One region of the Cellulosimicrobium sp. NPDC055967 genome, then DNA from elsewhere that is predicted to be linked to it. Evidence: riboswitches for the same ligand, from Rfam matches in the RefSeq annotation. Region 1 holds a riboswitch; each other region holds the start of a gene.
The links. A riboswitch is a leader RNA that binds a small molecule or an ion and turns the genes downstream of it on or off. The one in region 1 is predicted to bind thiamine pyrophosphate.
Positions count from the first base shown of each region.

Region 2: another riboswitch for thiamine pyrophosphate. It lies ahead of ACFC2L_RS19780 (TenA family protein); the one in region 1 lies ahead of ACFC2L_RS07075 (ECF transporter S component).
Region 3: another riboswitch for thiamine pyrophosphate. It lies ahead of thiD (bifunctional hydroxymethylpyrimidine kinase/phosphomethylpyrimidine kinase); the one in region 1 lies ahead of ACFC2L_RS07075 (ECF transporter S component).
Region 4: another riboswitch for thiamine pyrophosphate. It lies ahead of ACFC2L_RS16415 (thiamine ABC transporter substrate binding subunit); the one in region 1 lies ahead of ACFC2L_RS07075 (ECF transporter S component).

Region 1 covers NZ_JBHJYJ010000004.1:92,924-95,113, forward strand. Annotated here, with positions in the region: gene ACFC2L_RS07070 (ABC transporter ATP-binding protein) at 1-436, opposite strand, end outside; gene ACFC2L_RS07075 (ECF transporter S component) at 450-1,175, opposite strand; TPP riboswitch at 1,284-1,403, opposite strand; gene ACFC2L_RS07080 (hypothetical protein) at 1,491-1,964, shown strand; gene ACFC2L_RS07085 (Rv2578c family radical SAM protein) at 1,996-2,190, shown strand, end outside.
Region 2 covers NZ_JBHJYJ010000026.1:5,042-7,231, reverse strand. Annotated here, with positions in the region: gene ACFC2L_RS19785 (helix-turn-helix domain-containing protein) at 1-194, opposite strand, end outside; gene ACFC2L_RS19780 (TenA family protein) at 299-1,051, opposite strand; TPP riboswitch at 1,042-1,166, opposite strand; gene ACFC2L_RS19775 (VOC family protein) at 1,255-2,181, shown strand; gene ACFC2L_RS19770 (alpha/beta hydrolase) at 2,178-2,190, shown strand, end outside.
Region 3 covers NZ_JBHJYJ010000007.1:220,949-223,138, forward strand. Annotated here, with positions in the region: gene ACFC2L_RS11895 (YceI family protein) at 1-575, shown strand, start outside; TPP riboswitch at 645-739, shown strand; gene thiD (bifunctional hydroxymethylpyrimidine kinase/phosphomethylpyrimidine kinase) at 732-1,697, shown strand; gene ACFC2L_RS11905 (hypothetical protein) at 1,712-1,984, opposite strand; gene ACFC2L_RS11910 (quinone oxidoreductase) at 1,981-2,190, opposite strand, start outside.
Region 4 covers NZ_JBHJYJ010000014.1:82,611-84,800, reverse strand. Annotated here, with positions in the region: gene ACFC2L_RS16415 (thiamine ABC transporter substrate binding subunit) at 1-956, opposite strand, end outside; TPP riboswitch at 1,039-1,143, opposite strand; gene ACFC2L_RS16410 (ABC transporter ATP-binding protein) at 1,320-2,190, shown strand, end outside.

The DNA of each region.
Region 1 (2,190 bases):
GCGCGGCGCCGACGGCGGTGAGCGCCGCGGTCGCGCGGGCGTCCATGCTGCGGGGGTCGGCACCGCGGTTCTCGAGCGCGAACCGCAGCTCCTCGTCCACTCGCGCCAGGCAGAGCTGGTCGCCGGGCCGCTGCTGGACGAGGCCGACGCGGGCGGCGAGCGCGGGCGGAGGCACCTCGCGCGGGTCGGCGCCGGTCACGCGGAGGCCGCCCAGGACGGCGCCCGGGAGGGTGTGCGGGACGACGCCGACGAGCGCGCGCAGGAAGGTCGACTTCCCGCACCCGGAGGGGCCGAGGACCAGCAGGCTCGTCCCGGCCGGGACGGTGACGTCGACGCCGTCGAGCACCCGGGTGCCGTGGTGCCCGAGGTGCACGGTCACGTCGGCGGCTGTGACAGCGTCGGGAACGTCGCGCGCGTGCGCGGTCACGTCAGCCACGTGCGCGGTCGCCTCACCCACGGCGGGCCGCGCCGATCGCGAACGCGTCGAGGGCGCCCGTGCGGGCGAGCGAGTCGCCGAGGAGGCGGGCCGCGAGGCCGCACAGCACGATGCACGACACGACCTGGATCCCGAGCCGGAGCATCGCGTAGTCCTGACCGAGCCAGCCGAAGCGCACGGCGTTGAACGCGAACGTGACGAGCGCGGCGCTCACGCCCGACGCGACGAACACCCACCAGCCGAACCGGCGGTAGCGCGTGAGCGCGAACGGCAGCTCGGCGCCGACGCCCTGGACCAGGCCCACGACGAGCAGCAGCGGCCCCGCGGGGGAGGCGAGGAAGACGACCTCGACGAGCGCGGCGAGGGTCTCGGCGAGGATGCCGACCCCCGGCTTGCGCACGATGTACGTGGCCAGGGGGCCGACGACGATCCACGCGCCCGCGAGGACGTTCGCGGCGAGGTCCGCGAGGGGGCCCATCGCGAGCTGGAGCGGGGCCCAGAGCTGGACGAACGCCCAGTACACGAACCCGAAGACGACGCCGAGGACGGCGATCAGCACCGTCTCGTGCAGCGTCAGCCCGCGACGTGGCGCGGGGCGCCCGGTCGGGCGGACCGCGGGACCGGGCGCCCCGCCGCCCGACACGCCGGGCGACACGCCGGCCGACCCGGCGGGCGGCTGGTCGGTGGGTACGGCGGCGCTCCGGGTCGCCTGCTGCGGGGTGGTGCGGGGCTCGGCCATGCGGGTTCCCTCCGTCGGGCCCCCGGGGCGAGGGGTGCACGACGGCGCGCCACCGCCGGGCCCGCGCGCACGGCACGGCGCGGGCGCGCGGGCACGAGCGCGCAGGGGACGGTGACGTCGGCCCTGCTCCCTTCGCTGGTACGAACCAGATCAGGTTCCACGGGTCTGCAGGAGGGACGGGTGTCCGGCCTGCACTCTCAGCGCTCGTGCGCTCCCCGGGGGCGTTCGGCCCGACCCTAGGCCCTCGGCGCGGCCCGGACAATCCCGGCGTCTCAGCCAGCGGGACGGGCCGTCGGGGCATGAGAGCGTGGCGGCATGACCACGGACAACGACCCTGCGGCGGTCGCCGAGCTCGACCGCCTCGACGAGGCCGTCCGGTCGGCGCCCGCCGGAGACACGACGGCGCAGATCGACCTCTGGCGGCAGGCGGCCCGGCTCGACACCTGGTTCTTCATCGCGCGCGGCCCCGAGGACCGGCCCCGCCCGTACGCGGTGGCCGCCGCCCAGGGGCCGATGATCTGCCTCTACAGCAGCGCCGGCCGCGCGAAGGAGGCCGCGCTGGCCCTCGGGCTCGCCGCAGAGGGCGACGCCGTGCCGCTCCTCGCGGTCCCGGTGCCGGCCGCGATCGACTACCTCGCCTCCTTCGGTGCGGCCGGCGTCGTCGGGGTGACGCTGGACCACCCGCGGATCGGGCACCACGTGCCGCTCGCGAACCTTTCCCTGCTCAAGGCGTGGGTCGCCGGGGACGCGGGGGTAGGCGTCGGGCGGGCGGCCGTCCCCGGGGCTTGACGTCGAATCGAACACCTGTTCGAATGTGCGGGTGAGGTGGGACGGACAGGCGCTCGGCGCGGACGACGGCGCTCTCCCGGGGCTGGAGCGGGCGGGCCTCGTGCGCAGCGTGCGCACGCCCGAGTTCGCGGGCATCACGTTCCACGAGGTGACGGCCAAGAGCGCGCTGTCGAAGGTCCCGGCGATGTCGCGCATGCCGTTCCGCTGGACGGTCAACCCGTACCGC
Region 2 (2,190 bases), on a different contig from region 1:
CGCCGGAGGATCCCGCCGATGACGTGCCGCAGGAGCGGCTCCGGCCGCCCGCCCTTCCGGGACCGGGGGCTCGCCGGGACCGCGTCCGGCACCGCGTCCGGCACTGCGTCCGGCACCGCTCTCGGCACCGGGTCCGGCGCCGGTCTCGGCACTGCGATCGGCACCGGGCCCGGCACCGCGCTCGTCGTGTCCATGCGGTCACGCTACCCGCGCCCTCGCCCGGGTGCCGAGGCACCCGGGCGAGGATCTGCTGCTGGCGTAAGGCCCGACGTCGGGCCTCACCGGTCCGGGAGGGACGTCACCAGCGCTCGAGCGACCACGCCATCTGCCAGAACCGGATCTCGTGCCGGCAGCTCAGCTCGAACGCGCGCTCCATGCGGGCGCGCTCCGCCTCGCCCGCGTCGGCGGCGAGCGCGTCGAGACGCTCGCGCAGGTCGGCCAGGACCCCCTCGGTGCGCTCGGCGGCGTAGAACTCCCACCAGCCCGCGAGCGGGTGGTCGTCCGCGATCGCGCCGGGCGTCGTCTCGCGCTCGGCGAGCCAGAACCGCCGCGCCGACCAGATGTAGGTCCACGGGCACGGCAGGAGCGCGGCGAGCAGCACGCCGAGGGAGTCGCGGCCCGCGGCGAGCATGTGGTCGACGTACGCCTGCGCGCTCGGGGCGAGGCGGTTCGTCTGCGCCTCCTCGTACGTCACGCCGAGGAAGTCGCACATCGCGTGGTGCGCGTGCGACTCGTCGTCGAGCAGGAACCCGGCCTTCTCGTGGAAGTACGCGGCCCAGTCACGGTCCGGCGCGAGCGCCATGCCGAGCCCGTAGCAGCGCAGGTACGCCGTGAGGTACTGGTGGTCCTGGCCGACGTAGTGCCGCACCGCGGCCGGCTCGACCGACCCGTCGCGCAGCCCGGCGAGGAACGGGTGGTCGTAGAACTCGTCGAAGAGGTGCGCGTACCGGCGCGCGAGGTCGACCGTGAAGCCGGTCTCCCCCGGCCGGACGAGTGCGGTCGGGTCGTCCGCGAGGACAGGGTTCAGGGTGATGGCAGCAGGCGTCGTCATGCCCACGTTCCTCCGCTCGTGCTAGCGAGATCAGGTTCGACGGGTCCGGGCGGCCGTACCGCTCGTCTCAGTCCCTCGGCCCGGCTGCCCGGGCGGGACGCCCCGCGTGGTTCGCCGCGACCCTAGCAAGGAAGCGCGGCCCGCGCCGGGAGCGTCCGGCGACGTGTGGAATATAGTTGTAGCAACAACAAGTTGGAGCAGACATGACCACGAGCACCCCGGGCGCGGCGACCGACCGCCTCCTGTCCCCGTCCACGAGCATGGACGCCGTCACGCTGCGCGTCGGCGACCTCGAGCAGATGACGTCCTACTACACGGGCGCGTTCGCGCTGGCCCCGCTCGAGGAGCGCTCGCGCGGCACCGAGGTGCACCGCGTCCTCGGCCGCGGCACGACGCCCATGCTGCGGCTCGTGCACACGCCCGGCCTGCCCGCCGTCGACCGGCGTCAGGCCGGCCTGTTCCACACCGCGTTCCTGTTCGACGACGCGGCGAGCCTCGCCGCGACCGTCTACCGGGCCGCGCAGGACCGTCGCGGGGCGTTCGTCGGGTCGAGCGACCACCTCGTCAGCGAGGCGTTCTACTTCACCGACCCCGAGGGGAACGGGGTCGAGCTGTACACCGACCGCCCCCGCGAGACGTGGGTCCGCGAGCGCGGCCAGATCGTCATGGCGACCGAGTACCTGGACCCGAACGCGTACCTGCGCACGCACCTCGACCAGGAGACGTTCGACGCCGGGCCCGCGCTCGCCGGTCGCGTGGGGCACGTCCACCTCCAGGTCGGCGACATCGCGACCGCCCACGACTTCTACGTCGACGCCGTCGGGTTCGAGGCCACGGTCACCGAGTACAGCGGCGCCCTGTTCGCGTCCGCCGGCGGGTACCACCACCACGTCGCGATGAACGTCTGGAACAGCGCCGGCGCCGGCCCGCGCGCCGCGAGCCTCGGGCTCGGCGACGTCGCGGTCACCGTCCCCGGCCGCGACGACCTCGACGCGCTCGTCGCCCGCCTGCGGGCCCGCGGCCTGCAGCACGCCGACGACGGCCGCTCCGTCGTCGTGCACGACCCGTGGGGCACGCGCGTCACGCTGGCCGTGCCCGGCACGACGACCGACGAGCTGCTCGCGCGATGAGCGCCCCGT
Region 3 (2,190 bases), on a different contig from region 1:
GGATGCACATGATGGTGTCGCCCGTCCGGGGCGAGTTCACCCGGGCGCGCGCGACCGTCCTGGTCGGCGAGGACCCGCTCGCCTCGGCGGTCTCCGCGACGATCGAGACCGCGAGCCTCACGACGCACCACGAGGAGCGCGACGCGCACCTGCGCAGCCCCGACTTCCTCGACGTCGACGCCTACCCGACGATCGAGTTCCGTAGCACCTCGGTCTGCTGGCAGGGCGAGCAGCAGGACCAGATCCTCGCGTGGGCGCGTCTGCGGAACCGCTCGCCCGAGCGCGCCGAGCTCGCGCCCGAGCGGGTGCAACCCCGGACGGCGCAGGCCGGGCGGTTCCTCGTCGAGGGGCTGCTCACGGTCCGGGGCGTCACGCACCGGACCGTGCTGTCGATGCAGTACGGGGGCGCGCGCCGCGACCCCTACGGCCGCGACATCTTCGGCTTCCACGCCGCGGCCGAGATCGACCGCGAGAGCTTCGGCCTGGTCTGGAACGTGCTGCTCGAGACCGGCGGGTTCCTCGTCGGCAAGAAGATCGGCCTCGAGATCGCGGGGGAGGCGATCCACCAGGCCTGACGCGGTGCGTCGCGTCCGCCGGTCCCCGTGAGACCGGGGGAGGTCGTCCGGCGCGCGGGACGTAGCATGGCGAGCGACACGGGGTGCCCCGACGCGGGGCTGAGATGAGACCCGTCGAACCTGCTCTGGCTCGTACCAGCGAAGGGATGTCCGGCGATGACGCTCGCCCTGCCCCAGCACGACCCCGCACCCCGGCGCGACAGCGCCCGTCGGCCCGCGGGCGGCCGCTCACCCGGCCCGGACGGCGGCCCTGGCGCGCGGCCCTCGCGTCCGCGCGTCCTGTCGATCGCGGGGACCGACCCGACCGGGGGCGCGGGCATCCAGGCGGACCTCAAGTCCTTCGCCGCGCACGGCGCGTACGGCATGGCCGTGACGACGGCGCTCGTCGCGCAGAACACGCACGGCGTCCGCTCCGTGCACGTCCCCGGGCCCGCCTTCCTGCGCGAGCAGCTCGACGCCGTGTCCGACGACGTCGAGATCGACGCCGTGAAGATCGGCATGGTGGCCGACGAGGCCAACGCCCGCGAGATCGGGGCGTGGCTCGACGTGCTCGCGGCCGCGCGGACCGACGCCGGGCTCCAGCGACCCTGGGTCGTCCTCGACCCCGTCATGGTCGCCACGTCGGGGCACCGGCTGCTCGACGCGGGCGCGGAGCAGGCGGTGCGCGACCTCGCGGCCCGGGCCGACGTCGTCACCCCCAACCTGCCCGAGCTGGCCGTCCTCGCGGGCCGCGACGTCGCCACGACCTGGGACGACGCGCTGGCCCAGGCCGCGTCGTACGCGGCGACGAGCGGCGCCGTCGTGCTGCTCAAGGGCGGGCACCTCACCGGCGAGACGTCGCCGGACGCCCTCGTCGTGCCGGCCGCGGTCCCCGGTGCCTCACCCGCGGTCACCACGTTCGACGCGCCCCGCGTCGACACCCCGCACACCCACGGCACGGGGTGCTCGCTCTCCGCGGCGCTCGCGGCCCTGCGCCCGCAGCGCGAGGGCTGGGCGGCGGCCGCGCGCGACGCGAAGGAGTGGCTCACCGGCGCGCTGCGGTCGGGTGCCGCGCTGCAGGTCGGGACGGGCCGGGGCCCGGTCGACCACCTGCACGCCACGTCGCCCGTCGCGCCCGGCTGACCGCGCGGAACGGGTCAGGCGCTCGTCGTCGGCTGCGCGACGGCGCAGTCGTAGCCGGGCGGCCACCAGCGCCAGGTCGCCACGACGTCCTGCGCCGCGACGCCCGCGGGGCGGTCGGCGACGCACGCGTCCGCCTGCTGGCGCAGCCCGACCGTCACCCAGTACACGGCGAGCGCCGCGGCGAGCAGGACGGCGAGGACCGTCACGGCGGGGCGCAGGGCAGGGGAGGGCCCGCCGTCGGACCCGTCCTCCTCGCCAGGCCGCGCGGGCACCCAGTCCCAGCTCACGCGGTGCCCGAGCTCGTGGCCTGCGCCGCTGCGTCGGGGACGAGCAGGACCTTGCCCGTGGTCGCGCGGCCCTCCAGCGCCCGGTGGGCGTCGGCGGCGTCGGCGAGCGGGAACGTGGCGCCGACGCGCACGTGCAGCGTCCCGCCCGCGACCGCGCCGAGGACCTCCGTCGCGCGCTCGACGAGCTCCGCGCGCGTCGCCGTGTG
Region 4 (2,190 bases), on a different contig from region 1:
TACATGTACATCTGGCCGGGCACGTCGGCCTGGAACGCCTCGCTCACGAGGAAGTCCACGAGCTGCTGCGCGCCCTCGGGGTTCTTCGCGTTCGCGAGCACGCCCGCGTACTCGACCTGGCGGAAGCACGTGTCGAGCAGCGCACCCGTGGTCGACTCGGAGCCGTCCTCGGTGAGCGTGAACGCGGGCGACGTCGAGTACGACAGCACGAGCGGGCGCGGCCCGGCGCCCTCGGAGCCGGAGAAGTCGACGTAGTACGCGTCGGACCAGCCGTCGACGACCTTCACGCCGTTGGCGCGCAGGTCGGCCCAGTAGTCCTCCCAGCCGTCCTCGCCGAACGCGCCGACGGTCGCGAGGAGGAACGCGAGGCCGGGCGACGACGTCGCCGGGTTGGTCACGACGAGGAGGTCCTCGTACTCCGGCTTCGCGAGGTCCTCGAGCGACACCGGCTCGGGGATGCCCGCGTCGGCGAACCAGGTGTGGTCGACGTTGACGCAGACGTCGCCGAGGTCGACGGGCGTCAGCTCTCCCCCGTCCCCCACCGCGTACTGCGCCGCGGAGTCGGACAGTCCGTCCGGCGTGTAGGGCGCGAGCACGCCCTCGTCGATCGCGCGCGAGGCGAACGTGTTGTCGATCCCGAACACGACGTCGCCCAGCGGCGAGTCCTTGGTGAGGATCAGCTGGTTGACGAGCGCGCCGCCGTCGCCCGGCGCGACCTGCTCCACGGTGAGCCCGCTCTCCTCCTCGAACGCGGCGAGCACCTCGTCGCTCACGGCGAAGGAGTCGTGGGTGACCAGGGTGACCGTGCCCCCGGCGCCCGACGACGCGTCGTCGCCTCCCGAGCCTGACGTCGCGTCGTCGCCGCTGCCGCACGCGGCGAGCGCGAGGAGGGCGAGGGTCGTGCCCGCGCCCGTGACGAGGGTGCTCCGGCGGGTGCGGGCGGTCGTGCGCTGCATGTGTCCTCCCAGGACGTTCAGGAGGGGTCCACCGACCCGTGCGACCCGTGCTCCGGCGAGCGCGGGAGACCGCACGAGCAGGTGATCGAGATTCCCGACTTCCTCCACCGGTGCTAACCGGATCAGGTTCGAGGGTCTGCGGTGGTCCGCACTCTCAGCTCCTCCAGGAGCTCCCCTGTCGTTCACGTCGAGCCTACACCGGGCCGCCCCTGGGGAATCCCCCTGAGAGAACCCTGAGAGCGGCGCCGCACCGACCAGGGAGGGGTCCGGGCCGGTCCCCGATGCCCGGGGGCGCACCCCCGCGGGAGGGTCGAGACGACCGGACCGGGGCCCCCGGCCGACGACGCAGGAGGGGAAGGACCGATGAGCAGCAGACCTGGGATGACGGGTGCGACGACGACCGTCGCGACGTCCACCGAGAACGCCGAGAACGCCGAGAACGCCGCGGGAGCCGCCGGGACCACGCCGGAGCGGCCCGTGATCGCCACCGCACGGGGGCTCGTGAAGACCTACGGGCGCGGCGAGGCCGCGGTCCGCGCCCTGGACGGCGTCGACGTCGACCTCGAACGCGGACGCCTCACGGCGATCATGGGCCCGTCCGGGTCGGGCAAGTCGACCCTCATGCACTGCCTCGCCGGGCTGGACTCCCCCACGGCGGGGACCGTCGTCGTGGACGGCGAGACGGTCTCGGCGATGAGCGAGCGACGGCTGACGCGGCTGCGACGCACGCGCATCGGGTTCGTCTTCCAGTCGTTCAACCTCGTGCCGACGCTCACGGCGGAGGAGAACATCGTGCTCCCGCTCGCCGTCGCGCGCCGGCCCGTGGACCGGGCGTGGTTCGACCGCGTCGTCGACGCCGTCGGCCTGCGCCCGCGGCTCGGGCACCGCCCGGCGGAGCTCTCGGGCGGGCAGCAGCAGCGCGTCGCGTGCGCGCGGGCGCTCGTGTCCCGGCCGGCGGTCGTGTTCGCGGACGAGCCGACCGGCAACCTCGACTCGCGCGCCGCCGCGGAGGTGCTCGGCTTCCTGCGCGCCTCGGTGGACGACCTCGGCCAGTCCGTCGCCATGGTCACGCACGACCCGACGGCGGCGTCGTACGCGCACCGCGTGCTGTTCCTCGCGGACGGGCGCCTCGTGACCGAGCTGCGCGACCCGACGCCGCAGGCCGTCCTCGACACGCTCGGCGCCCTCACGCCGGCGGCGTCGGCGGGCGCGCACGCCGCACCGGTCACCCACG